One region of the Streptomyces sp. 135 genome, then DNA from elsewhere that is predicted to be linked to it. Evidence: riboswitches for the same ligand, from Rfam matches in the RefSeq annotation. Region 1 holds a riboswitch; each other region holds the start of a gene.

What was found. Region 1 has a riboswitch for cobalamin ahead of KKZ08_RS25625 (ribonucleoside-diphosphate reductase subunit alpha). Riboswitches for the same ligand answer to the same signal wherever they lie in the genome.
Region 2: linked by a shared signal. The riboswitch ahead of cobN (cobaltochelatase subunit CobN) and the one ahead of KKZ08_RS25625 (ribonucleoside-diphosphate reductase subunit alpha) in region 1 are both predicted to bind cobalamin.
Region 3: linked by a shared signal. The riboswitch ahead of KKZ08_RS14275 (CbtB-domain containing protein) and the one ahead of KKZ08_RS25625 (ribonucleoside-diphosphate reductase subunit alpha) in region 1 are both predicted to bind cobalamin.
Region 4: linked by a shared signal. The riboswitch ahead of KKZ08_RS10705 (ABC transporter substrate-binding protein) and the one ahead of KKZ08_RS25625 (ribonucleoside-diphosphate reductase subunit alpha) in region 1 are both predicted to bind cobalamin.

The regions. Positions count from the first base shown of each region.
Region 1 is NZ_CP075691.1:5,635,610-5,641,122, reverse strand. It holds gene KKZ08_RS25650 (carbon starvation CstA family protein) at 1-434, shown strand, start outside; gene KKZ08_RS25645 (YbdD/YjiX family protein) at 431-628, shown strand; gene KKZ08_RS25640 (DUF3311 domain-containing protein) at 750-1,004, shown strand; gene KKZ08_RS25635 (sodium:solute symporter) at 1,001-2,629, shown strand; gene KKZ08_RS25630 (GNAT family N-acetyltransferase) at 2,707-3,210, shown strand; cobalamin riboswitch at 3,262-3,402, shown strand; partial or broken gene KKZ08_RS25625 (ribonucleoside-diphosphate reductase subunit alpha) at 3,535-5,513, shown strand, end outside.
Region 2 is NZ_CP075691.1:6,599,489-6,605,001, reverse strand. It holds gene KKZ08_RS29735 (precorrin-2 C(20)-methyltransferase) at 1-472, opposite strand, end outside; gene KKZ08_RS29730 (precorrin-8X methylmutase) at 469-1,095, opposite strand; gene KKZ08_RS38740 (cobalamin biosynthesis protein CobG) at 1,107-2,504, opposite strand; cobalamin riboswitch at 2,636-2,755, shown strand; gene cobN (cobaltochelatase subunit CobN) at 2,792-5,513, shown strand, end outside.
Region 3 is NZ_CP075691.1:3,186,583-3,192,095, forward strand. It holds gene KKZ08_RS14260 (kelch motif-containing protein) at 1-387, shown strand, start outside; gene KKZ08_RS14265 (glycoside hydrolase family 6 protein) at 532-1,566, opposite strand; gene KKZ08_RS14270 (GAF and ANTAR domain-containing protein) at 1,703-2,461, shown strand; cobalamin riboswitch at 2,822-2,945, shown strand; gene KKZ08_RS14275 (CbtB-domain containing protein) at 2,978-3,199, shown strand; gene KKZ08_RS14280 (CbtA family protein) at 3,223-4,008, shown strand; partial or broken gene KKZ08_RS14285 (class F sortase) at 4,026-4,686, opposite strand; gene KKZ08_RS14290 (hypothetical protein) at 4,703-5,254, opposite strand; gene KKZ08_RS14295 (HAD-IIA family hydrolase) at 5,377-5,513, opposite strand, start outside.
Region 4 is NZ_CP075691.1:2,367,293-2,372,805, reverse strand. It holds gene KKZ08_RS10725 (alpha/beta fold hydrolase) at 1-573, shown strand, start outside; gene KKZ08_RS10720 (haloacid dehalogenase-like hydrolase) at 570-1,700, opposite strand; gene KKZ08_RS10715 (helix-turn-helix domain-containing protein) at 1,919-2,782, shown strand; gene KKZ08_RS10710 (VOC family protein) at 2,779-3,267, shown strand; cobalamin riboswitch at 3,275-3,461, shown strand; gene KKZ08_RS10705 (ABC transporter substrate-binding protein) at 3,545-4,555, shown strand; gene KKZ08_RS10700 (iron chelate uptake ABC transporter family permease subunit) at 4,582-5,513, shown strand, end outside.

The sequences.
Region 1 (5,513 bases):
CCGGGCGCCTCAAGTGGGCCTGGATCACGGCGGTCCCGCTCGCCTGGGACGCCACGGTGACGCTCACCGCGAGCTGGCAGAAGGTGTTCTCCGGGGATCCGCGCGTCGGCTTCTTCACGCAGCGCTCGATCTACCAGGACGCCATCGACGACGGCAAGGTCCTGCCGCCCGCCAAGACCATGGACGACATGCACACCGTCGTCACCAACTCCACGGTGGACGGAGTGCTTTCGGCGGCGCTCGCGCTGCTCATCGTCATCGTGATCGCCGACGCCGCGCGGGTCTGCCTCAAGCACCTCCGCGACCCCGAGGCCTCCCGGTTGAGCGAAGCTCCGTACGTGGAGTCGAAGTTGACGGCCCCGGCCGGACTCTTCCCGACCGCCGAGGAGAAGCGGGAAGCGCAGCGGGACGAGAAGCGGGAGCCGGTGCGGTGACCTGGCTGCTGCGCGGGGTGCGCTGGATGCGGTGGTACGTCCGTGAGCTGACCGACGAGTCGGCGTACGAGCGGTACGTGGCGCACGTACGCAAGGACCATCCGGCCGCAACCGTCCCCAGTCGCCGCGCCTTTGAGCGGATGCGGACGGACCGCCAGGAGTCGGACCCCCGCCAGGGGTTCCGCTGCTGCTGAGCAGGCACGTCGGGCACTTCGAGTCCCGTCCGTTATTCGGACAGGGGTTCCATACCGCGAGACTCTCGCTTAGATTTCCCGCACGTTAAGCATGGGATAAGTGAGGGAACGGAGCCGCGATATGTCAGATGCGCCTGAAGTGAACAGACCGGTGGTCACGCCGGTCCGCGTGGTCGTCGCCGTCTGCCTTGTCGCGCCGTTCGTGGCGATGCTCTGGGTGAGTTCCTACGCCAGGATCGAACCGACCCTCATAGGCATCCCGTTCTTCTACTGGTACCAGATGCTGTGGGTCGTCATCTCCACGGTGCTCACGATGATCGCGTACAAGCTGTGGCAGCGTGACCAGCGCGCCCGCAAGGAAGGTGCGCGGTCATGAACGGCGGAGTCAACGGCGTCGCGCTCGCCGTCTTCATCTTCTTCTTCATAGCGGTCACGGTCATGGGCTTCCTGGCCGCCCGCTGGCGCAAGGCCGAGAACGACCAGAGCCTCGACGAATGGGGCCTCGGCGGCCGGTCGTTCGGCACCTGGGTCACCTGGTTCCTGCTCGGCGGTGACCTCTACACCGCGTACACCTTCGTGGCCGTCCCGGCGGCGATCTACGCGGCGGGCGCGGCCGGGTTCTTCGCGGTGCCCTACACCATCCTCGTCTACCCGCTGATCTTCACCTTCCTGCCGCGCCTGTGGTCGGTCTCGCACAAGCACGGCTATGTGACCACCTCGGACTTCGTGCGCGGGCGCTTCGGGTCGAAGGGGCTCTCGCTGGCCGTCGCGGTCACCGGCATCCTCGCCACGATGCCCTACATCGCGCTCCAACTCGTCGGCATCCAGGCCGTCCTCGACGTCATGGGCGTCGGCGGTGGCCCGGACACCAACTGGTTCATCAAGGACCTGCCGCTCCTGATCGCCTTCGCGGTGCTCGCCGCGTACACCTACTCGTCGGGGCTGCGCGCGCCCGCACTGATCGCGTTCGTGAAGGACGGGCTGATCTACCTCGTCATCGTCGTCGCGATCATCTACATCCCGATCAAACTGGGCGGCTTCGACGACATCTTCGCCAAGGCCGGTGACGCCTTCGCGCAGACCAACCCGACGACCGACAAGCCGCGCGGCGCGCTCGCGCCCGCCGAGGCCGGGCAGTGGACGTACGCCACGCTCGCGCTCGGCTCGGCCCTCGCGCTGTTCATGTACCCGCACTCGATCACGGCGACGCTCTCCTCCAAGAGCCGCGACGTGATCCGCCGCAACACCACCATCCTGCCGCTGTACTCACTGATGCTCGGCCTGCTGGCACTGCTCGGCTTCATGGCGATCGCGGCGGGCATCAAGGTGGACAACGGCCAGTTGGCCATCCCGCAGCTCTTCGAGACCATGTTCCCGGACTGGTTCACGGGCGTGGCCTTCGCGGCCATCGGCATCGGCGCGCTGGTCCCGGCGGCCATCATGTCGATCGCGGCCGCGAACCTCTTCACCCGCAACATCTACAAGGACTTCCTCAAGCCCGACGCGACGCCCGCGCAAGAGACCAAGGTCTCCAAGCTGGTCTCACTGCTGGTGAAGGTCGGCGCGCTCGCCTTCGTCCTCACCATGGACAAGACCGTCGCGATCAACTTCCAGCTGCTCGGCGGCATCTGGATCCTCCAGACGATGCCCGCGCTGGTCGGCGGCCTGTTCACCCGGTGGTTCCACCGCTGGGCGCTCCTCGCCGGCTGGGCGGTCGGCATGGTCTACGGCACGCTGGCGGCGTACGGCGTCGCGTCGCCGACGCAGAAGCACTTCGGCGGCTCCTCCGACACGATCCCCGGCATCGGCGAGATCGGCTACATCGGCCTCACCGCGTTCGTCCTGAACGTCATCGTCACCGTGGCCCTCACCTTCGTCCTGAAGGCGTTGAAGGCCCCGGACGGCATCGACGAGACCTCGCCCGGTGACTACACCGCGGACGCGGGCGACCCGGGTGTCATCCAGGAACTGCCCAAGGCCACCGCGGGCGCCGGGCACTGAGCCCATACCTACCCGCATCGACAGGGCCGCCGGAAATCCGGCGGCCTTTGTCGTACCCGTGTTGCACACTGCGCCTCATGGATACGACGACCATCACGATCAGGCAGGCCCGCCCCGAGGAGTACGAGGCGCTGGGCGCCCTCACCGCGCAGGCCTATCTCGACGACGGACACCTGGACTTCGGGGCGGAGGACCCCTATCTGGACGTGCTGCGCGACGTGGCGGCGCGCGCGGCCGCGGCGGAGGTCCTGGTGGCGGAGGCGGACGGGACCGTACTCGGCTGCGTCACCTACGTCCCCTCCGGCGGGCCCATGGCCGACATAGCGCGCGAGAGCGAGGCGGAGATCCGCATGCTGGCCGTCTCCTCCGAGGCGCGCGGCCGGGGCGCCGGCGAGACGCTCGTACGGGAGTGCGTGCGGCGCGCCAAGGAGGCGGGCCGCACCGGGCTCGTCCTGTCCACGCAGACGTCGATGCACGCCGCCCACCGGCTGTACGGGCGCCTCGGCTTCGTACGGACGCCCGAGCGCGACTGGCGGCCGATCGAGACCGTGCCGCTGCTCGCCTACGCGTTGACTCTCTGAGCCCACCCGACTCCCCCTGCGCACCGACACAAGATGTGGGGCCGCCTCAGGAACCCGACACAAGATGTATGCTCGTGCTCGCTGTCGCCGCAGGGGAATCCGGTGCAAGTCCGGAACTGTCCCGCAACGGTGCATGTGTACGCATTTTGCGTACGCGGAGTCCGAGGACCTGCCGACAGTGCACCCGTGCCGTCCGGCCCGGGTGCCGACCGTCCGGGCCTCGTGGAGTGGGCCGGTGGACGCGGTACGCCGCCCTGCCCGGGTGCGCCCGTGTGTGCCCGCCCCCCTCCTCCTGGCCCAGAGCCGAGCGAGGGAGTGCTCCACGTGACCATCGCGCCTGCCGAACCTGCGTCAGCGCCGTCGAGGCCGACCACCGAGGGTGCCGAGGGAACCGACGGGCCAGGGGCCGCGCTGCTGCGCACCCTGACCGATCTCACCGCCGACCTTCCCGACGCCGACCCCGGCCGGGTCGCCGCCGCCGCGCTGCGCGGCCGCTCCGCCAGGGCCGACGCCTCGGAGCTGCGGGAGCTCGCGACCGAGGCGGCCGCGGGGCTCATCGCCGAGGACCCGGCGTACTCGAAGCTGGCGGCCCGGCTCCTGTCGATCGGCATCCGCGAGGAGGCGGCGACGCAGGGCGTGCGCTCCTTCACCGACTCCGTGGCGGTCGGCCACCGCGAGGGCCTGATCGCCGACCGCACGGCCCAGTTCGTGACGGCGCACGCGGCCCGGCTCGACGCGCTGGTGGACACCGCGCTCGCCGACGGCGCCGACTTCCGCTTCGAGTACTTCGGCCTGCGCACCCTGCACAGCCGCTATCTGCTGCGCCATCCGATCACCCGGCAGGTCATCGAGACCCCGCAGCACTTCATGCTGCGCGTCGCGAGCGGCCTGGCCAAGGACGAGGGCGCCGCGGCCGTGGACGAGGTCGCCGCGCTGTACGGCCTGATGAGCCGCCTGGACTACCTGCCGTCCTCGCCGACGCTCTTCAACTCCGGCACCCGCCACCCGCAGATGTCCTCCTGCTACCTCCTCGACTCCCCGCTCGACGAGCTGGACTCGATCTACGACCGCTACCACCAGGTCGCGCGGCTCTCCAAGCACGCGGGCGGCATCGGACTCTCGTACTCCCGCATCCGTTCCCGGGGTTCGCTGATCCGCGGCACGAACGGGCACTCGAACGGCATCGTGCCGTTCCTGAAGACCCTGGACGCCTCGGTCGCCGCCGTGAACCAGGGCGGCCGGCGCAAGGGCGCGGCCGCGGTCTACCTGGAGACGTGGCACTCCGACATCGAGGAGTTCCTCGAACTGCGCGACAACACCGGTGAGGACGCGCGCCGCACGCACAACCTCAACCTCGCGCACTGGATCCCGGACGAGTTCATGCGCCGGGTCGCCGCCGACCAGGACTGGTCGCTGTTCTCCCCGGCCGACGTGCCCGAGCTCGTCGACCTGTGGGGCGAGGAGTTCGACGCCGCCTACCGCGGGGCCGAGGCCGCCGGGCTCGCGAAGAAGACCATCCCGGCCCGGGACCTGTACGGCCGCATGATGCGCACCCTCGCGCAGACCGGCAACGGCTGGATGACGTTCAAGGACGCCGCCAACCGCACCGCCAACCAGACGGCGGAGCCCGGCCACACCGTGCACTCCTCGAACCTCTGCACCGAGATCCTGGAGGTGACGGACGACGGCGAGACGGCGGTCTGCAACCTCGGCTCGGTGAACCTCGGCGCCTTCGTGGAGGACGGCGACCTCGCCTGGGACCGGCTCGACGAGACCGTCCGCACCGCCGTCACCTTCCTGGACCGCGTCGTCGACATCAACTTCTACCCGACCGAGCAGGCCGGGCGCTCCAACGCCAAGTGGCGCCCGGTCGGCCTCGGCGCGATGGGCCTCCAGGACGTCTTCTTCCAGCTGAAGCTGCCGTTCGACTCCCCCGAGGCGCGCGCCCTGTCCACCCGGATCGCCGAGCGGATCATGCTCGCCGCGTACGAGGCGTCGGCCGACCTCGCCGAGCGCGAGGGCCCGCTGCCCGCCTGGGAGAAGACCCGCACCGCGCGCGGCGTGCTGCACCCCGACCACTACGGCGTCGAGCTGACCTGGCCGGAGCGGTGGGCGGCCCTGCGCGCCCGTATCGCCACGACCGGCATGCGCAATTCGCTCCTGCTCGCCATCGCGCCGACCGCCACCATCGCGTCCATCGCGGGCGTGTACGAGTGCATCGAGCCGCAGGTCTCCAACCTCTTCAAGCGCGAGACGCTGTCCGGCTGGTGGACGTGAAGCGGCTCGGCCTGGACGCGAGGCGC
Region 2 (5,513 bases), 960 kb from region 1:
CGACGAGGGGTTCGCCGAGGCGGGCGGCGGCGGCGCTGACCGAGGTCACGCCGGGGATGACCTCGGTGTCGTAGCGGTGCGCGAGCCGCTTGTGCATGTGCTGGTAGGAGCCGTAGAAGAGCGGGTCGCCCTCGGCGAGGACGGCGACGGTGCGCCCGGCGTCCAGGTGGGCGGCGAGGCGGGCGGCGGCCTGCTCGTAGAAGTCGTCGAGGGCGCCGCGGTAGCCGCCGGGGTGGTCGGTGCTCTCCGTGGTGACGGGGTAGACCAGCGGCTCCTCGATGTGGTCGGTGCGCAGGTGCTTCTCCGCGATCCGGCGGGCGATGGAGCGGCCGTGCCGGGCGGAGTGGTACGCGATCACGTCGGCGGCGGCGATGACCTCGACGGCGCGCACGGTCATCAGGGAGGGGTCGCCGGGCCCCAGCCCGACCCCGTACAGCTTCCCCTGGGTGTTCTGGGTGTTCTGGGTGTTCACTCGGCCTCGCTCGCAATCGCGTTGATCGCCGCCGCGGCCATCGCGCTGCCGCCGCGACGGCCCCGTACGACCAGGTACTCAAGGCCCGAGCGGTGTTCGGCGAGCGCGTCCTTGGACTCGGCGGCGCCGACGAAGCCGACCGGGATGCCGAGGACGGCGGCCGGGCGTGGGGCGCCCTCCTCGATCATCTCCAGGAGGCGGAAGAGCGCGGTGGGGGCGTTGCCGATGGCGACGACGGAGCCTTCGAGGCGGTCGCGCCACAGCTCCATGGCGGCGGCGCTGCGGGTGGTGCCGAGCCGCTCCGCGAGGCCGGGGACGGCGGGGTCGGTGAGCGTGCAGATCACGTCGTTGTCGGCGGGCAGCCGCTTGCGCGTGACGCCGCTCGCGACCATGTTGGCGTCGCACAGGATCGGCGCGCCGTCGCGAAGGGCCTTGCGGGCGTCGGCCACCACGCGCGGGCTGAAGGCGAGGTCGCGGACGAGGTCGACCATCCCGCAGGCGTGGATCATCCGCACCGCGACCTGGCTGACGTCGGCGGGCAGACCGGCGAGGTCCGCCTCCGCGCGGATGGTGGCAAAGGACTCGCGGTAGATCGCCGCGCCGTCCTTCTCGTAGTCGAACACTGTGCTCTCGCTCATCTCGTGGCCGTTGTTGTGGTGGTTGCGGATGTCGTACGTGCCCTCGTGACCGTCTCGGTCAGGTTCGCGCCGCTCACGGGCGCCGCCGTGCCGCCGGTGCGCACCTTCACCTCGTACCGCCCGTCCCCGGTGGCGAGGGCGTCCACCCGGTCGCCGCGCGGGTGCCCGCACCGCCGCTCGCAGCCGGAGAAGTGGACGGGCAGGCCGCCGGCGCCGGGGACGGCGTCGGCGCGGACGTCGGCGAGGGACTTGGCACAGCCGGGTCGGCCGGTGCAGGCGGAGACGCCGAGCCAGGGCGAGCGGGGGTCGGCGATGAAACCGGCGTCGGCCAGCGCGCGCAGCCGTTCGCGGGCCGCCGCGGCGTCCTCGAAGCCGGGGAGCACGAAGCCGCGCCACGGGTGACGCGCAGTTCGTCGGCCGGGGCGGGCAGCAGGGCCCGCCACTGGGCGGCGCCCACGCGGCCGAGGGGCGCCGACGGCCACCGCGCGGCCGATGACGCCGGGCAGGTGCGGGGCGGCGCCGGGCGGGCCGGAGGGGCGGCGGCCGGTTCGGCGTCGATGCCCTGCCGCGCCAGCGCCCCGGCGAGGTCGACGGGTGCCCGCGGGCAGCTCCCGGACCCGCCACGCCCCGTTGCCCGCGTCACGCGCGGCGGCGAGGAAGGCCCCGGCGGCGGCGAGAGCGGCACGCGGGGCGGCACCGGCGGAGACCCGCAGGGCGCGGTCACCGACGCGGACGAGCGCCGTGCCGCCCGGGTCCGCGGATGCCGTGCCGCCCGAAGTCACGGGCACGGCCGCTGCCCCGCCCGACTCCCCGCACACGCACCCCGCGCCGCCCGACTCCCCGGACACACACCCCGCCCCGCCCGATTCTGCGATCAAGGTCACATCGCCGCCGAGCCCGGCCACGTCCCCGCGCCCGTCGTCCAGGACGAACAGGAAGCGGCCGGAGAGCGCCGTCGTCCACTCCTCGGCGCAGAGCAGTCCGTCGAGCTCGCGGGCCCACAACTGCACGTCGGCGTGGCCGAGTCCGTCGAGCGTGGCGAGCGGCGAGGCCACGATGTTGCGGACGCGTTCGTGGCGTTCGGAGGGCAGCAGACCCGCGTCCGCGAGAACCGCGGAGAGTTCCGTGCCGCAGCTCGCGCCGAGGCCGCGCAGCTCGATGTTGCCGCGCGAGGTGATGCTGAGGTGGCCGTCCGCCAGGCGTTCCGCCACGTCTGCCAGTATCGCCGCCTGACGGGACGTCAATACACCTGCGGGCAGGCGGAGTCGGGCCAGCGCGCCGTCGTCGGCGCGGTGCAGTCGGAGCGCTCCGGGGCAGGCGTCGCCCCGGTCGCGGACCGGGGTACGTATGAGGGATTCGCCCTGGTTCGTGGAGGTTGCTCGGGTGGGCGGCATGGCGGCGAGCATACCCACGCCGATCCGGCCGGTCGCCTCCCGAGACGGGCCGTCCCGGCAGGTGGCCGCCCCATCGGCGGCGGTCAGGACTTACTATGCAGGCGGCGGGCCGCCAGGTCCGCCGACGCCAGCGACGGCGTGGGTCCGCCAGGACCCGGGGGAGGAAGCCCGGTGCGAATCCGGCGCGGTCCCGCCACTGTGAGCCCCATCCGTGGGGCGAGCCAGGAACTCCTGCCGTCCATACGACCACCCGGGGCGCGGACACCCCGAGGAAGGCCTGCGCACGCATGCTTCTGCTGCTGTCGACCTCCGACACCGACCTGCTCAGCGCCCGCGCGGCGGGGGGTCCGGTCGACTACCGGTTCGCCAACCCGTCCCGCCTGGACCTCACCGAGCTGCCCTCGCTCCTGGCGGGCGCCGACCTCGTCGTCGTACGCCTCCTCGGTGGCGTCCGCGCCTGGCAGGACGGCTTGGACCAGCTCATCGCCAGCGGTCTGCCGGTGGTCGTGCTCACCGGTGAACAGGCGCCCGACGCCCAGCTGATGGCCTCCTCCACCGTGCCGGTCGGCATCGCCGCCGAGGCGCACGCCTACCTCGCGCACGGCGGCCCCGCCAACCTTGAGCAGCTGGCCCGCTTTCTCTCCGACACCGTGCTGCTCACCGGCCACGGCTTCGACCCGCCGGCGCCCGCGCCGTCCTGGGGCCCGCTGGAGCGCACGGCGCGCGACATCGACGGCCCGACCGTCGCGGTGCTCTACTACCGCGCCCACCACATGAGCGGCAACACCGCGTTCATCGACGACCTGTGCCGCGCCATCGAGGACGCGGGCGCCCGCCCGATGCCGCTGTACGTGGCCTCGCTGCGGGCCCCCGAGCCGGAGCTGATCGACGCGCTGCGCCCCGCCGACGCCATCGTGACGACGGTCCTCGCAGCCGGTGGCACCAAGCCCGCCGAGGCCTCCGCGGGCGGCGACGACGAGTCGTGGGACGCGGGCGCGCTGACCGGCCTCGACGTGCCGATCCTCCAGGCGCTCTGCCTGACCGGGTCGCGTTCGGCCTGGGAGGAGAACGACGAGGGCGTCTCGCCGCTGGACGCCGCGAGCCAGATCGCGGTGCCGGAGTTCGACGGGCGGCTCATCACGGTCCCCTTCTCGTTCAAGGAGATCGACGAGGACGGGCTCCCGGCGTACGTCGCCGACGCCGAGCGGGCGGCGCGGGTCGCCGGCATCGCTGTACGGCACGCGCGCCTGAAGCACATCCCGGCCGCCGACAAGCGCCTGGCCCTCGTCCTGTCCGCGTACCCGACCAAGCACTCCCGGATCGGCAACGCGGTCGGCCTGGACACCCCGGCGTCCGCCGTCGCGCTGCTGCGCAGGCTGCGTGCCGAGGGCTACGACTTCGGCCCCGAGGCCGACATCCCGGGTCTCGTCTCCGGTGACGGCGACGAGCTGATCCGCGCGCTCATCGACGCGGGCGGCCACGACCAGGAGTGGCTCACCGAGGAGCAGCTCGCCGCCAACCCGGTGCGCATCCCGGCCGCCGACTACAAGCGCTGGTACGCGACGCTGCCGCAGGAGCTGCGGGACTCGGTCGAGCAGCACTGGGGGCCGCCGCCCGGCGAGATGTTCCTGGACCGTTCGCGGGTCGGGAACGGCGGTGACCCGGAGGGCGACATCGTGCTTGCCGCCCTGCGGCGCGGCAACCTCCTCATCCTCATCCAGCCGCCGCGCGGCTTCGGCGAGAACCCCATCGCGATCTACCACGACCCGGATCTGCCGCCCTCGCACCACTACTTGGCCGCGTACCGCTGGATCGCGGCCCCCGCGGCGGACGGCGGCTTCGGCGCCGACGCGATGGTCCACCTCGGCAAGCACGGCAACCTGGAGTGGCTGCCCGGCAAGAACGCGGGCCTCTCGGCGGCCTGCGGGCCGGACGCCGCACTCGGTGACCTGCCGCTGATCTACCCCTTCCTGGTCAACGACCCGGGCGAGGGCACGCAGGCCAAGCGCCGCGTGCACGCCACGCTCATCGACCACCTCGTGCCGCCGATGGCCCGCGCCGACTCCTACGGCGACATCGCGCGCCTGGAGCAGCTCCTCGACGAGTACGCGCAGATCAGCTCGATGGACCCGGCGAAGCTGCCGGCGATCCGCGCGCAGATCTGGACGCTCATCCAGGCCGCGAAGCTCGACCACGACCTGGGCCTGGAGGACCGTCCGGACGACGACGGCTTCGACGACTTCCTCCTCCACGTCGACGGCTGGCTCTGCGAGATCAAGGACATGCAGATCCGCGACGGCCTGCACGTGCTCGGCACCGCCCCGGCGGGCGCCGACCGCGTCAACCTCGTCCTCGCGATCCTGCGCGCCCGCCAGATCTGGGGCGGCACCTCCGCCCTGCCCGGCCTGCGCGAGGCGCTCGGCCTCGACGAGTCCGCGGCGACGCGCGTGAGCGCCGACGAGGCCGAGGACAAGGCTCGCGCGCTGGTCCAGGCGATGGACGACGCGGGCTGGGACCTCGCGGCCGTCCCCCGTGACCAGGGCGAACAGGTCGCCGCGATCCTGGAGTTCGCCGCCCGCGAGGTGGTCCCGCGCCTGGCGGGCACCACCGCCGAACTGGACCACGTCGTACGGGCGTTGGAGGGCCGCTTCGTCCCGGCGGGCCCCTCCGGCTCCCCGCTGCGCGGCCTCGTCAACGTCCTGCCGACCGGCCGCAACTTCTACTCCGTCGACCCCAAGGCCGTCCCCTCGCGCCTCGCGTGGGAGACCGGCGAGGCCCTCGCCGACTCGCTCATCGAGCGGTACAGGAACGACAACGGCGACTACCCCACCTCCGTGGGCCTTTCCCTGTGGGGCACGAGCGCGATGCGCACGGCGGGCGACGACGTCGCCGAGGCCATGGCGCTGCTCGGCGTGCGCCCCGTCTGGGACGACGCGTCGCGCCGCGTCACCGGCCTGGAGGCCATCCCGTACGAGGAGTTGGGCCGCCCCCGCATCGACGTGACGCTGC
Region 3 (5,513 bases), 2.4 Mb from region 1:
TCCGACTCGCTCTACGCCGACAAGGCCAACACCAAGCCGGGCGTCTTCGAGCAGCGCATCGAGATCTACAGCCCGCCGTACCTCTACCAGGGTCCGCGGCCGGCCCTCGGCAAGGGCCCGAAGACCATCGCGCGGGGCGGCTCGGGGACCTTCCCGACCACGCACTCCTCGGCCATCAAGGCGGCCCGCCTCATCCGGCCCAGCGCGTCCACGCACGTCACGGACATCGACCAGACGTCGATCGCGCTGGACCTGGAGAAGTCGAGGGGCGAGGTGACGGTGACGGTTCCGAAGAATCGCAGCCTGGTGGAATCGGGCTGGTACATGCTCTTCGTGACGGACGACCAGGGCGTCCCGAGCAAGGCGCGCTGGGTCCACGTCCGGTGAGCAGCCGCCCCGTAAGGGGCGCGGGGAACTGCGCGAGCAACCACACGAGAGCCGCAGTCGCGTCTGCCGAGCAACCTGGCAGATGCGACTGCGGCTCTTCGCGGGCTGAGCGCGCAGTTCCCCGCGCCCCTAGGGAGGCGACCCTTACGAGGCGTTCCTCGCCAGGCCGAGCGCGTACTCCGGCCACCACTCGCCCGCCTTCGGGCCACCCCGGCACGTCCCGTCGGACTCCCCCGGCCGCTTGACCCACAGATACGCGTCGACGAGCGGATCGGCCGTCTTCGTCGTCGGCGTCTCGCCGAGCGCCCGCCCCGGCGGGTTGCACCAGGGGTCCTTGCCCTTGTCGTAAGGGCCGTTGCCGTTGCGGCCCGTGTCGATGACGAACGGCTTGCCGCCGATCTTCGCCGAGAGCTTCTTGCCGAACTCCGTACTGGCCTCGGTGGTCTGGAAGTTGGAGACGTTCACCGAGAAGCCGTCGGCCTGCTCGACGCCGGACCGCTTCAGGGGCTCCCAGAGCGAGTCGGGGTTCTGCCAGCCCGCGTTGCCCGCGTCGAGGTACACCTTGGTGTTCTTCAGGGACTTGAGCTTGGTGATGGCGCCCTTGAGGAGGTCGTAGCGCTCCTCGTGGAACTGCTCGGGCGTGCAGTTGTCGACCATGTGCAGCACCGCGTCGGGCTCCAGGATCACCGTGGCGCGCCGGTCGCCGATGCCCTTGGCGACCTGGTCGACGAAGGCGCGGTACGCGTTGCCGTCGGCCGCGCCGCCCCCCGAGTACTGGCCGCAGTCGCGGTGCGGAATGTTGTAGAGGACCAGCAGGGCGTCCCGATCCGCCTTCTCGGCGGCCTCGGTGAAGCCGCGGGCCTGTTCCTCGGCGCTCTCCGGGACGATCCACTCGGACACCGGCTGCTCGGCGATCCGCCGGATCAGCTCGGCCTCGTCCTTCTTGCCGTCCTTCTCGTACGAGGCGACCTGCTTGGCCGCGGTCCCCTCCGGGTTGACCCAGTACGGGTCCTTGCTCTTCGGCTGCTGCTCCGGAGGCCGGCCCGACGTCTTCTCCTCCGGGTCACCACCGGAGGAGGAGCACGCGGAAAGGAGCAGCGCGGCCCCCGCGAGCGCCACCCCCGTCCGCACCCCCCGGGCCGCGAGACCATGTCCGCGGCGGGTGTCTTTGCGGTACATCCACTCCCCCTTGGGCGCACTGTCCGTATCTCAATCCTGACATACGGTCCTTTGCCCCACGAGTGCTGTCACCAAGGGCCGTTACCGTGCGCGTCGGCAGGGTAGGCAGAGCGTGCGGAGAGGGGAGGAGAGGGCCATGGGGGACCACCCATGCGAACTGCGGCTCGCGGAGATCCTGGTGGAGAGCGCGGACACGCTGGCCGACGATTTCGACCCCGAGGGCTATCTGCGGCGGCTCTCGGACCACTCCGTGGAACTGCTCGGCGCGCAGGGCGCGGGCGTGATGTACACCGGCGGGGGCGGCGGGGTCCGCCTCATCACCGGGAGCAGGCGGCCGGCGGCGGTGCGCGCCCTGTTGGCGGCGCAGCACCGGGGCGGTCCGTGTCTCGAGGGCTTCGGGACGGGCAGGCCCGTGCCGCCGGTCCGGATCGACCGCGCCGAAGTGGCGTCCCGGTGGCCCGCGTTCGCCGAACGGGCCGGTGAGCACGGCGTCACGGCGACGTTCACGGTGCCGCTGCGGCACCGCGGCCCGGTCCTCGGGGTACTCAACGTCTTCGTGTCGCAGGCGCACGGGACGGAGCCCGCCGAGCGGGAGCTGCGGCTGCTGCGGGTGCTCGCGGACGCCGCGGCGGTGGGCCTGCACAACCACCGCACGCACACGCGGTACCGCACGCTGTCCGCACAGCTACAGGGCGCGCTGGACAGCCGTATCCGCATCGAACAGGCCAAAGGCGTCCTGGCCGAGCGCTGGAACACGGGGGTGGACGAGGCTTTTGAGGCGCTGCGGTGTTACGCGCGCAGGGAGAGCCGGCTCATCGACGTGGTCGCCGCGCAGGTGATCGAGGGAACCCTCGGCGTCGAGGAGCTGCGGCAGGTGCGGCCCGGGCGGTCCTGAGAGGGCGGGCCGGGCCACGGAGGGGTGCGGGGCCCACCGCGTGGCCACTTGGCGCCGTCCGTCGCAGGGCCGCCTCTAGGCCGCCGCGCGCATTCGCCCTAGAGTCTCTTGCACGGCCCAAGCCCCTGGCCTTGCGGGTCGTTCCGGAATCCGGGACCACCCGTGCACCTCCCGCGCCGGCGCCGGGTTCCTCCCGCAGCTCGTGCGCGCGCGGTCGAGGACCAGCCCGGTCGGCGGCTCCCCGGGGGGGGGAGCGGGTCGCCGATCGGGCCAGGTGAGCCCGGCGGCCGGTGGAACCGCCCCGGACCCGGCGGGGTGTTGACAGGGACGCGACGCGCTGGGACTCTCCGTGACGACAAGTCCATACATCGAGGCGACGGTTGACAGGAACCCGGTGCGAATCCGGGACGGTCCCGCCACTGTGACCGCGTACGCACGCTCGTACGCGGAAGTCAGGAACTGAGCCGTCGTCCTCCTGCCATGGGGCGTGGAAACCCCAGAAGGAGGCCCACCGGTATGTCCCTGCACTCCGCAGCTCCGCACACCGACACCACGGCGAGCCAGGCCGCCGTGACGCAGACCCGCGACTGGCTGATCGCATCGGCCGCCGCGGTCATCGCGCTCATCGCGCTGTACGCCGTGTTCATGGACAACGGCTCGCTGATCTCGGCGACCGGCGACTACCTCCACGAGTTCGCGCACGACGGCCGGCACCTCTTCGGCGCCCCGTGCCACTGACCGGGCGGACGGACACGAGCACCATGCCCACATCACCCGTACTCCCGCTGCTCGGACGCGGCCTGGTGGCGGGAGGAGCGGCGGGCCTCGCCGCCGGCCTCTTCTCCCTGCTGCTCGCCGAGCCCCTGATGGACCGCGCGATCCGCGCCGAGGAGAGACGCTCGGCCGCCGAGGAGCACGCGCACGGCGCGGCGCAGGCCATCCAGCACCACGAGGAGCTGTTCAGCCGCTCCACCCAGCACGGCGGCCTGGTCGTGACCGCGGTCGTCGCGGGCCTTGCCCTCGGCGTGCTGGTCGCCGTCGCGTACGCCGCGGTGCACCGGCGGGATCCGCGCGCGCTGCCGTGGCCGCGCGCGCTGGCCTTCTGCGGCGCGGCCTTCCTCGCGGTCTCGCTCCTGCCCGGGATCCGCTATCCGGCGAACCCGCCGGGCGTCGGCGACGCGGGCACCGTCGGCGACCGCCAGGCGCTCTGGCTCGCCTCGGTCGCCATCGGCGTGCTCGGCATGTTCCTCGTGCGCCAGGTGTACGTGCGCCTCGTCGCGCGTCCCGAACCGGTGCGGCACATCGCGACGGCGCTCACCGCGGTCGCCGTCCTCCTTGCGCTCTTCCTGCTGCCGGGCAACCCCGACCCGGTGCCGGTCGAGGCGTCGCTGCTGTGGGAGTTCCGCATGCTGTCGCTCGCCTCGCACGCCCTGCTGTGGGCGGTGTTCGCGGCGGTCTTCGGCGCCCTGGGGGTGCGCGCGGCGGCCCGGAGCGCCGTCGAGGTGACCGCTCCGGCCCCGTCACCGGCCGGGCAGCGGGTCGCCTGACGGGGGCGGCGCCGGGTCTAGCGCCGCACTCCCGTGAGGTACGCCGAGACGATCACGTTCGCCGTGTAGGTGCGGGTGGCCCGGTCGAAGGTGCCGCCGCAGGTGATGAGGCGCAGTTCGGCGCGGCCCTCCTCGTGGGGGCCGTAGGCCTTCTTCGCGTCGAAGCGGTCGCTGGTGACGACCTGGACGTCGTCGATCGTGAACTGTGCGACGGTGCCGTCGTCGCGGGTCACCTCGATCTTCTCGCCGGGGCGCGCCGCGCTGAGGTCGTAGAAGACGGCCGGGTCCGTCTCGGTGTCGACGTGGCCGACGAAGAGGGCCGCGCCGGGGGCGCCGGGGCGGGTGCCGCCGCCGTACCAGCCGACGGCGTCCGCCTCGGCGAACGGCGGCGGGTCGATCGCGCCGCGGGCGTCCAGGCCGCGGGCGGTCACCGGGGCGCCGATCTTCAGGGACGGCACTCGACGCGCGCCGGGCGGGCGCCAACGGCTCGTGGGCGGGCGGCAGTTCGACCGCGTGGGGGCGGCCGACCGCCGCCACGTCGCCGGTCGCGGGCCCCGAAAGGCCGCCGGGCAGGCTCGTGAGGCCGCTGCCCCACAGCGCGAGGCCCACCAGGAGGACCGCCCAGGCGACGCCGGTCAGCAGGCGTCCGGACCCGGACGGGCGTTCGCCGCCGGACACGCTCACGTCCCGCCCGTCACTCGGAGCGGCGCCGGCGGACGCTGCGGAAGGCCACGGCGACCGCCGCGACGCCCGCGAGGATCAGGCCGATCACGGCGTGCCGGGTGCCGGGTCCCGCCTCGTCGGCCCCGTCGGCCTCCGCGGACACCGTCGAGGTGAGGTGGGCGGTGCCGCCGCCCCCGGCGCGCACCGGGGCGGCGGGCTCCGGGTTCCGCTGGTTGATCCGGACCGTGCCGGTGCCCTGGTGGGGGTGGCCGTCGCAGATGACGGTGACGTCGTACGAACCGGAGAGGCCGCCCCGGATCTCGGCGTTGCCGTGCAGCGCGTCCTTCCCGCCCCGGCCGGTGAGCTTCGCGTCCCCCTCGAAGGCACCGGACCCGGCCGTCCCGCTGCTGCCCTCACAGCCCGAGACGCGCACCTCGACGGTGGCGCCGGCCTGAGCGTCGGCCGGGGTGACCTCGGCCTGTACGGCACCGTCCTCGTGGGCCCGGGCCGCGCCGACGGGCAGGGCGAGCGCCAGGACGACGGCCGCACCCGCCCCACGAAGAGCAAGGGATCGTATACACATCGTGAACCTCCTGTCCTTCGAGGTTCACGCGCGGTGACGCTCTTCGCATCCCGGTACGGGGCCAAACGGGCGGGGGCCCGGGCCCCGCACCGGCGAGGGGGCGGGGTCGCGGGCCGTGGGGGTCAGACGCGGTCGACCAGGTCGGCGATGGAGTCCACGACGGTGGACGGCCGGAAGGGGTACTTGTCGATGTCGCGCCGCGACGTCAGGCCGGTGAGCACCAGGAACGTCTCCATGCCCGCTTCGAGACCGGCGAGGA
Region 4 (5,513 bases), 3.3 Mb from region 1:
CTGCGCCTCCTCGGCCACAGCCTGGGCGGCCAGCTCGCGCTGCTGTACGCCGCCCTGGGCTCCGGGCCGGACGTCGACGGCGTGGCGCTCGTCGCCTCGGGGTCCGTCTGGTTCCGCGCGTACGGCCCGCGGCGCGCCCCCGGTCTGCTCCTCGGCGAGCTGCTGATCGCCGCGACGGCGACCGTGCTCGGCCGCTGGCCCGGCGCCCGCCTCGGCTTCGGCGGCAACCAGCCCAAGGGCGTCATGCGGGACTGGGCGCACCAGGGGCTCACCGGCCGCTACGCCCCCAAGGGCTCCGTGCTCGACTACGAAGCGGCCCTGGCCGCCCTGGACCTGCCCGTCCTCGCCGTCTCCGTCGAGCACGACACCCTCGCCCCCGCCACCGCCCTCGACCACCTGCTCGGCAAGGTCCCCCGGGCCCGCCTCACCCGGCGCCACTACACCGCGCGGGAGGCGGGCGCCCGCCTCGACCACTTCGCCTGGACGAAGGCGGGCGGGGCGCTCGCCAAGCAGGTGGCGGCGTGGACGGCGGCCGAAGAGCGCCCCGGCCGGGGCCGGCCGCCCGGCGGCTAGCGGATCTGCTCGGGGGTGACCGTCAACCACCGCTTGTCGGCGGTCACCTTCTGGCCCAGCTCGCGCTGCCGCCCGGCGTTCTTCTTCTTCATCCCGTCGAGCTGCTTCATGTACGCGTCCTTGCGGTTGACCCAGACGCGTACGCCGCCGTGCTCCACGTCCGCCGAGTGGAACAGCATCGGACCGTCGCTGACCGGGGTGTCACCGGCGACGAGGACCGGCTTGCGCCACTCGTCGATGTACGTGTTGATCGCGGCCGGCTTGCCCTCGTACCAGGTCAGCGGGGCCCACAGCTTGGGCGTGAGCTCGCGCCCCGCGAGCTTCGCCCGGTCCTTCTCGCCGAAGCGGCCCTCGGCGATCTCCTTGCGGGAACTGGTCACCGCGCCCGTCCCGCGATCCTTGAGCAGCATCGACACCCCGATGACGTTCCGCGGCTTCACGCCGTAGCCGTACTTCGGGTCGGCGAGGACCATCCGCACCAGGTCCTCGCCTGCCGCGCTGACCACGTACACCTCGATGCCGTGCGCGCGCAGCGTCTTGTAGAGCTGCCGCATGCCGTTCGACAGCTCGGGCGGCTTCACCTCGGTCCTGGTGACCTTCCCGTCCTCGTAGTACTCCGCGGGGATCGGCTTCTCGTACGCCAGCAACTCATCGACGTACCCCTTGAGCTCCTTCAGCGTGAACCCGGAGAAGATCTGCGCGGCCCACGGGTAGCAGACCTGGTCGTCCACCTCGCACAGCCGGTTGTAGTAGCTGTAGAGGCTCTCCTTGTGCGTCGCCGTGTCCTTGAACGGGATGACCTTCAGGGACGGGTCCATGGTCTTGCGGGTCAGCACGCCCTTCATCTCCAGGAAGGGCAGCAGCGACTCCTCCAGGTCATTGCGGTACGAGGTGTTGTCCGCGTCGAAGACGGCGTACGCGCCCTTGTGGTCGTTCGCGGCGATGACCTTGCCGAGTTTCTTGGCGACCGGCTCCGGCCAGTGCGACAGCTCGCGGGCGGTGGCGGCCGAGGTGTCGGCCGCCGTCGCCTCACCGGCGGGCCACAGCGCGCCGCCCGCGATCACGGCGGCGACGAGCGCCCCCACGCCACCGATGAGGGCCCGCTTGTTCCTGGCTCGTACTGCCATGTTTCCCGTGTCCCGCCGTTCCTGAGTGCGATGCGCGGCCCCGTCCGGAGCGGCGCGCCATGCTATGGGCCCGGCCACGGGATTCCCATGATCGAAGTCACCGGGGCGGACGGGCATGGGGGGCGCGGTGACGGGTAGCGGACAGGGGCGTCGGCGGGCGCGTGCGGGCCGGGGCGAGGCCTCGGCGGTGGAGGCCGGGGCGTCGCATACTGGACCGCATGGGCTCCCGTGAGTTCGTGCGGGCCGTTCCCCGGCTCGACGGCATGGTCGTCTCGGCGGTCGGCTACCGCACCGCGGGGCAGCGGCTCGCCCTGCACCGGGGCCTGCCGTCGCCGTACCTGACGGTGATCTTCTCCCTGGACGGGGCCATCGCCACCGGTGGTACGCCGGCCCAGGCGACCGGCGCGGACGCGGTCCGCACCGACATCATCGTGGGCGGCCTCCACCAGAGCCCCGCCTACGTCGTCCAGCCCGAGCACGAGGCCGGCGTCCAGCTCGCCGTGCACCCGCTGGCGGCCCGCGCGCTCCTCGGCCTGCCCGCCGGTGAGCTTGCCGGACAGCTCGTCGTCGGCGGCACCGACGTGCTCGGCGCGGGCGCCGCCGAGGTCCGTGAGCGGCTGTGCGCCCTGGAGGCCTGGGAGGACCGCTTCGCCGTCCTCGCCGACTACCTGAGGCGGCGCGCGGACCGGCCCGCCGGAGCCGTGCGCCCCGAGGTCGCCGAGGCCTGGGCCTGGCTCGCCCGGCACCGCGGCGCCGGCACCCTCGGCGGCCTGTCCCGGCACGTCGCCCTCAGCGAGCGCCGCCTGACCGCCCTCTTCCGTGCCGAGACCGGGCTGAGCCCCAAGCAGGCCGCGCGCCTGATGCGCTTCCAGCACGCCAAGGCGGCCGTGACCCGCGCCGTCGCGGCGGGCGACCCGCCGGACCTCGCCCGGGTCGCCGCCGACACGGGCTACTACGACCACTCCCACCTCGTACGGGACTTCCGGCAGTACACGGGGGTGAGCCCCACGGGCTGGCTGGCCGAGGAGTGCCGGAATATCCAAGCCGGGGCGCACGCCGGAGGCGAAGAGTGGCAGACATGAACACCACACCTGACACCACACGTGACACCACACCTGATACCGCGCCTGACACCACACACCACGAGCCGCTCACCACCACCCCCGCCCCCACGACCTGGCCGTGCCTCCAGGCGCAGGACGCCCCCGCCCTGATCGACTTCCTCGTCGACACCGTCGGCTTCCTGCGCACGGCCGTGTACGAGGACGGCGGCCGCGTCGTCCACGCCCAGCTCGACTGGCCCGAGGGAGGCGGCGTCATGCTCGGCTCGTACGACCCCGGGACGGCCGCCGAGACCTGCGGGAAGCCAGGCACCTCCGGCGCCTACGTCGTGACCGACCGGGTGGACGACCTGTACCACCGCCTCCGCGAGGCGGGCGTGAAGATCACCGGAGACATCGAGGACAAGCCGTACGGCAGCCGCGAGTTCGGTATCCGGGACCCCGAGGGAAACCGCTGGTCCTTCGGCACCTACCGGGGCGAGCCGAGGCCGGGCCCGGGCCGGTGAAGGCGCGTGATAACTTGCGCAAGCCAGTCAAACCCACACCTGGGCCAGGGAATCCGGTGGAAATCCGGAACTGACGCGCAGCGGTGAGGGGGACGGGCGGGGCCACGGCCACTGGGCGTCTTCGGACGCCTGGGAAGGCGCCCCGTCCGGTTCGATCCCGAGTCCGAAGACCTGCTGGCGCCTCCGCTCGCACACCGGGCGGCGGAGGCCGTGACGCAGACCAGGCTCCGCGTATGAGCCGTGACACTCAAGGGATCGCGTGTCCTCGACAGCCCGTATGTCCGCCGTGCTCTGTACCGCACTGCTCGCGCTCACCGCCTGCGGCGGAGGCTCCGCCCAGAAGTCCGCGGGCAAGAGCGCCGACGGCTACCCCGTCACCGTCGCCTCCTGCGGCAAGGAGGCCGAGGTCCAGGCCCCGCCGAAGCGCGCCGTCTCCCTCGACCAGGGCTCCACGGAGATCCTGCTCTCCCTCGGCCTCGCCGACCGCATGGCGGGCACCGGCACCTGGACCGACCCCGTCCCGAAGCACCTGGAGAAGGAGAACGCGAAGGTCGAGCGGCTCGCCGACCGCTATCCCGCCCTGGAGAAGGTCCTCTCCAAGGAGCCGGACTTCGTCAGCGCCTCCTTCCTCTACACCGTGGGCAAGGGCGGCGTCGCCGACCGCGCGAAGTTCACCGAACTCGGCGTGCCCGTCTACGTATCGCCCACCGACTGCGCGGGCAAGGACAACGACGGCGGCGGCGACGGCAAACGCGTCAAGACCCTCACCATGGACACCGTCTACGGCGAAGTACGCGACCTCGCCCAGGTGTTCGGCGTCGAGAAGCGCGGCGAGAAGCTGATCGCGGACCTGAAGGGCCGCGTCGCGAAGGCCACGAAGGACATCGACGCGTCCGGTGTCTCGCTCCTGTACTGGTTCGCCAACTCCGACGCCCCGTACATGGCGGGCTGCTGCGGCGCCCCCGGCATCATCACCCGCGAACTCGGCGCGAAGAACGTCTTCGACGACACCCGCGAGGAGTGGCCCCAGATCAACTGGGAGACCGTCGCCGACCGCGACCCCGACGTCCTCGTCATCGGCGACCTCACCCGCAAGTCGCAGTCCGCGGAGAGCGCCGCGGCGAAGATCAGGTTCCTGGAGTCCAACCCCGCGACCAAGAACCTCACCGCCGTCAAGAAGAAGCGCTACGTACTCCTCAGCGGCCAGGCCATGAACCCCACGATCCGCACGGTCGACGGCATCGAGCAAGTGGCCGCCGGGCTGCGGAAGTTCGGGCTGGCGAAGTGAGCCCGGCCGCCCCCGCCCGGCAGGGGCTGCTGTGGCTGGCCGGCGGCGCCGCGCTGGTCCTCTCGGTGGCGGTCGCCGTCACCATCGGCCCCGCCGACATCTCGGTCCCCGACGTGTTCTCGGCGCTCGCCGCGCACCTCGGCTGGGGCGAGGCACACCTCACCCCCATCAGGGACGGCATCGTCTGGAACCTGCGGCTGCCCCGCACCCTGCTCGCCGCGGTCTGCGGCGCGGGCCTCGCGGTCTGCGGCGCGGTCATGCAGTCCCTGCTCCGCAACCCCCTCGCGGACCCCTTCGTGCTCGGCGTGTCGTCCGGGGCGTCCACCGGAGCGGTCGCGGTCGTCGTCCTCGGCGTCGGCGGGGGAGCGCTGTCGATCTCGGCGGGTGCCTTCGTGGGCGCGCTCTGCTCGTTCGCGCTCGTCCTCCTGCTGAGCCACACACTCGGCGGCACGACGGACCGCGTCGTCCTGTCGGGCGTCGCCGCGATGCAGCTGTTCTCCGCGCTGACGTCGTTCGTCATCCTCACCGCGGGCGACGCGGAGACCACCCGCGGCGTGCTGTTCTGGCTGCTCGGCTCGCTCAGCGGGGCGGGCTGGACGGATGTGTGGCTCTGCGCGGCGGTCCTCGCCGCGGTGCTGCTCGTCTGCCTCGGCCACGCCCGTACGCTCGACGCCTTCGCCTTCGGGCAGGAGGCGGCGGCAACACTGGGCGTACGGGTGGCCCGCACCCGCCTGGTCCTGCTCTGCGTGACGGCGCTGCTGACCGCCGTCCTGGTCAGCTCGGCGGGCGCCATCGGCTTCGTGGGCCTGGTCCTGCCGCACGCGGCCCGCGCCTTCACCGGCTCGGGGCACGCCCGGCTGCTCCCGGTCACGGCGCTCACCGGCGCGGTGTTCCTGGTCTGGGTGGACACCCTGGCCCGAACGGCCCTGGACCCGCAGGAGGTCCCGGTGGGCGTCGT